One region of the Candidatus Manganitrophus noduliformans genome, then DNA from elsewhere that is predicted to be linked to it. Evidence: riboswitches for the same ligand, from Rfam matches in the RefSeq annotation. Region 1 holds a riboswitch; the other holds the start of a gene.
The links. A riboswitch is a leader RNA that binds a small molecule or an ion and turns the genes downstream of it on or off. The one in region 1 is predicted to bind cobalamin.
Positions count from the first base shown of each region.

Region 2: linked by a shared signal. The riboswitch ahead of cobD (threonine-phosphate decarboxylase CobD) and the one ahead of MNODULE_RS14435 (TonB-dependent receptor plug domain-containing protein) in region 1 are both predicted to bind cobalamin.

Region 1 is NZ_VTOW01000002.1:1,108,771-1,110,972, reverse strand. It holds gene MNODULE_RS14440 (hypothetical protein) at 1-403, shown strand, start outside; cobalamin riboswitch at 462-661, shown strand; cobalamin riboswitch at 750-982, shown strand; gene MNODULE_RS14435 (TonB-dependent receptor plug domain-containing protein) at 1,006-2,202, shown strand, end outside.
Region 2 is NZ_VTOW01000008.1:59,071-61,272, forward strand. It holds gene MNODULE_RS22905 (ArsR/SmtB family transcription factor) at 1-235, shown strand, start outside; cobalamin riboswitch at 559-757, shown strand; gene cobD (threonine-phosphate decarboxylase CobD) at 959-2,023, shown strand; gene MNODULE_RS22915 (GHMP family kinase ATP-binding protein) at 2,020-2,202, shown strand, end outside.

The DNA.
Region 1 (2,202 bases):
ACTCTCCGACGGGAGCGAGGTCGAAGGGGAAGTTTTTCTCCGGCTCTATGAGGCGCACCATGCGGGGCTTCAAAAGGTCGGGGATCTTTTGCACGAGGAGAAAAAGTTCATCCCCGTGAGGACGAAAGGGGGAACCCTCCTGATCAATCGGTCTCATATCGTCGTGGCGAAGGTCCCGGCGCAGCTGGAAAAAGACGACCTCATGACGTTGGGAAAAAAGAATTCCGTCTCTTTGAAGATGATCCGGGGCAATGAGATCGAGGGGGATGTTTTTGTCAACCTTCCCGAAGGATTCTGCCGGATGAAGGATTATCTGAATCAGCCGGTCCGTTTTTTCACCCTCATCCAGCCGGAATTCGTTGTCTATATTAATCAGGAATTTGTCCTCTCCGTCCACGACTAAGCCCCCGATCAATTTTTTTGTTGATTTCGTTCCGCCCCCCTGGTATAGATTACCCGTTCGATAAAGAACCCGTTCAGGTGATCCCGACGTCATGTCGGGATTGAAAAGGGAATCCCGTGTAAATCGGGAGCGGACCCGCCGCTGTTATGGGACGCGAAACCGACCAACACCACTCTCCGTATAAAATATCCGGGGGGGAAGGGGTCGGGAGTAAGATCGTCCCAGAGCCAGAAGACCTGCCTGAATGGAAAGCACTGCCTGTCTTCGATGGTCAAGACGGGGGGCGGACTCATTCCATCCCCTCCTTTCCATTCGAAAGGCGGGGATTTTTTTTGGACAGAATTTAAATCAAATAACCTGAAGGGTTGATCGGGAAAGCGGTGCAAAACCGCTGCTGCCCCGCAACTGTGACGGGAACGAAACCACAACGGCCACTGGGGTTTCGTTATTCGTGAATCGTGAATCGTAAATTCTTTTACGCTTAACGTTTAACTAATAACGAGTAACGATTTCCTCCCTGGGAAGGCGTGGGAGTAGGTTGCCCTCAGCCAGGAGACCGGGCCTTTCAGGATCACATTTTACCTTTCGAAGGGAGAGGATAGATGACCCCGTTCCAATGGCGTATTGCGTTTTGCTCATTTCTCGTTCTGATTGCAGTCACCACCAATGTATCCGGCGCAGAAGAAACATCCCCTGAAGAGATTCCCACCTTTCCGCCGGTTTTTGTCACGGCCACCCAAACGGAGGTTCCGTTGAAAGAGACCGCCGCTTCCGTTACCCTCATCGACGAAAAGACGATCGAAGAGAAACATCTCACCACCGTCGAGGAAGCACTGCGTGAAGTGCCGGGTCTGACGGTGGTACAGCAGGGCGGGCCAGGAGCGACAAGCTCGGTGTTTTTGCGCGGAACGGAGTCCAATCATACGCTTGTCCTGATCGATGGCGTTCCGGTCAATAGCCCCACCACGGGTGCGTTCGATTTTGCGGATCTTACCGTGGAGAATATCGAACGGATTGAGGTGATCCGCGGTCCGCAGAGTACACTATACGGATCGGACGCCCTCGGCGGGGTCATTCAGATCTTTACAAAAAAAGGAGAGGGCCCTCCGTCAGGCTTTCTCTCGCTGGAGGCAGGAGCGTATCGTACTTTTCGGGAGGCGGCGGGGTTAAACGGGTCAACAGAGCGGGTCGATTACTCCCTCTCGGCGTCGCGGTTTGACACCCGAGGATTCTCCCGGGCGAATGAACTCGCTGGAAATCGCGAGGACGACGGATATGAGAATACTGCTTTTTCCGCGCGGCTAGGGACCGATCTTTCAGAGAAGACGCGGCTTGAATGGACGGGGCGTTATACCAACTCGGAGAGCGAGCTGGACGGTTGTGATCCGGACACTTTTTTCTGCCCGGTCGACGTTCGGAATCTGGTCCTGGATCATCGGCAATGGGTCACTACGCTCGGCATGAAGACCGCCGTCATTGAGGAATGGGATCAGCATCTGAGGGTCGGCTTCAACGAGGATGATACAACATTCGATGGTTCTGAAATCGACACCTCAAGAAAATGGTTGGATTGGCGGCATGACCTCCGCCTCGGCCGCCGCAACCTCTTGACCGTCGGCTACGAGTATGAGTCGCAGAACGGCAAGTTTGGCGATGGCGTTGACGAAACCACGGTCAATCATGCCGGTTATGGTTTCTATCAACTTCGCCAGTTGCCTTTTATTTTGAACTTCGGTCTCCGTTATGACGGCAATAACCGATATGGAGGCGAAACGACTTACAAAGTCGAGACCGCTTAT
Region 2 (2,202 bases), on a different contig from region 1:
GAGAGAGAGAACCGTGACTGAACTGATCGAATTAACAAAAGGGACCCAGGCCAATGTCTCCAAACATCTTAACCTGCTGACCCAGGCGGGCCTGTTGGGCCGGCGAAAGGAAGGGCTGCATGTCTATTATTCCATTGCAGATGTGAGCATATTCGAACTGTGTCAAATGGTTTGCGGTCGGCTTCGCGAGCAATTTGAGCAACAGGCCAAAGCTTTTTCTTCTTCGCGTTTTTAAGCGGGGTGTTCATTTGGAAGGCCAGAACAAACTTTCTGATGAAGACCCTCCTTGGACCCCTGTCGTTCGGTTCGGAGATTTTGATCATTCAAAATTGCGCTGAAGCCGACTTTCCAGCGATAGGAGTTCAGCAGTAGGCTTGTTAAAACTTATGACAATCCGATCAGGTATTATTTAAAACGGTGTAAAGGAGCGAGAGTAGGCTCTATTGTCCCAAGTTCTATTAAACAGGAAGTCCCAAGTTCTATTAAACAGGAAGAAAGATCATCCATATATTTTTCTGTTGCTTTTTCTCAAACAGGTCTGGTATAAACGGACCGTTGTTGAAATAAAACCGTTCAGGTGATCTCGACGTCATGTCGGGATTGAAAAGAGAATCCCGTGAGAATCGGGAGCGGACCCGCCGCTGTGATGGGGGACGAAACTCACCAAAAACCACTGTCCTGAATTTTGAAGGATGGGAAGGGGTGAGGAGTAGGACGATCCCTAAGCCAGAAGACCTGCCTGGATGTTATCTCGTATCTGTCTTCGATGGTCAAGACGGAGGAGTGGGTCTTTTCATCCCCAGCCTTTTACCATCCCGAAGCTGGGGATTTTCTTTTTAAGACATCCCTCTTTATTCTCAACGCCAATCGATCAGACAGGTACGGGTCCATCGGAGGAGGCGGAATTTAATTCCGCGCTCTTTCGGACATCATCGCGCTCTCGTGGAGTAGAAGACGCATGGACACCGGTCATGGCGGCAACCTCGCCTCGGTCTGCGATTTGTACGGATGGCGGCCCGAGGAAATTCTCGATTTCAGCGCCAGCATCAATCCCTTCGGACCTCCGAAGAAGGTCTGGAGCACTTTTCGAGAATCGTTTCGTCAGATCACCACCTATCCTGATCCGGAGTGCAGAAGGCTGCGCCGTCGGATCGGTGCGCTTCTCTCGGTGCCGACAGATCGGATCTTGATCGGGAACGGCTCGACCGAGCTCCTCTTTTTAATTCCAAGAGCACTCTCGCCTCGCTTTATCTTTATTTTCTCTCCGACCTATCAGGATTACGAAGCGGCGGCGCAAGCCGCACGCTGCCGGATGCAATTTGCGCATCTGCCCCCATCCCCGACGGTCGATCATTTCAATTCAGCGCTCTCGCATGTTCAATCCAAAATCGACCTCGTTTTCTTATGCAACCCGAACAATCCCACTGGAAGCGGTCTCTCCGCGGATGCCGTGACATGGCTGGTCAAGCGGCATCCTTCGATTCTTTTTGTCATCGATGAGGCCTACGCCGACTTCGTCGATGAAGAGAATGCTTCCCTTCTAAGCCGGCCGCTTCCGAAAAACGTCATTGTCCTTCGTTCCTTTACCAAAATCTTCAGCATCCCCGGCTTAAGACTCGGATTCGCAGTCGGTTCTGAAAAGATCATTGAGAAACTCCGCCGCTTTCAGGAGCCGTGGAGCGTGAACGGGAGCGCCTTACGCGTGGGAGAGTCGCTGCTCGGGGAGAAGGCCTTTGTCGAACAGAGCCGGACGCGTCTTCGGAGGGAGAAGAAATCGCTCTTTGAGGAGTTAAGCCGGATCAGGGGCCTGGAGCCGATTCCTTCGGAAACAAATTTCCTCCTGATCCGGCGGACCGACCGCCGAAGCGTCGAGCCGCTGAGGCGGTCGTTGGTCCGGGAAAAAGTGTTGATTCGGAGCTGCGGCAACTTCCGCGGACTCGGCCGGTCGTACTTCAGGGTGGCGGTGAAGAGAGAATTCGAGAACCGGAAACTGATCGCGCTTTTGAAGGAGCGGATGCCGTGAGTTTTTTCGTTCGCGTTCCGGGAAGCTGCGGAGAGTTGGCCCAAGGATCGATCGACGGCGTCCGCCTTCATGTCTCCTGTCCGGTGAACCGCTATAGCTGGGCCGCTCCGGAAAATGAATCGGAGCGGAGGCGACTCGGTCCGAAGGTCCGGAAGGCGCTCCATCTTGCGCAAGCCTCG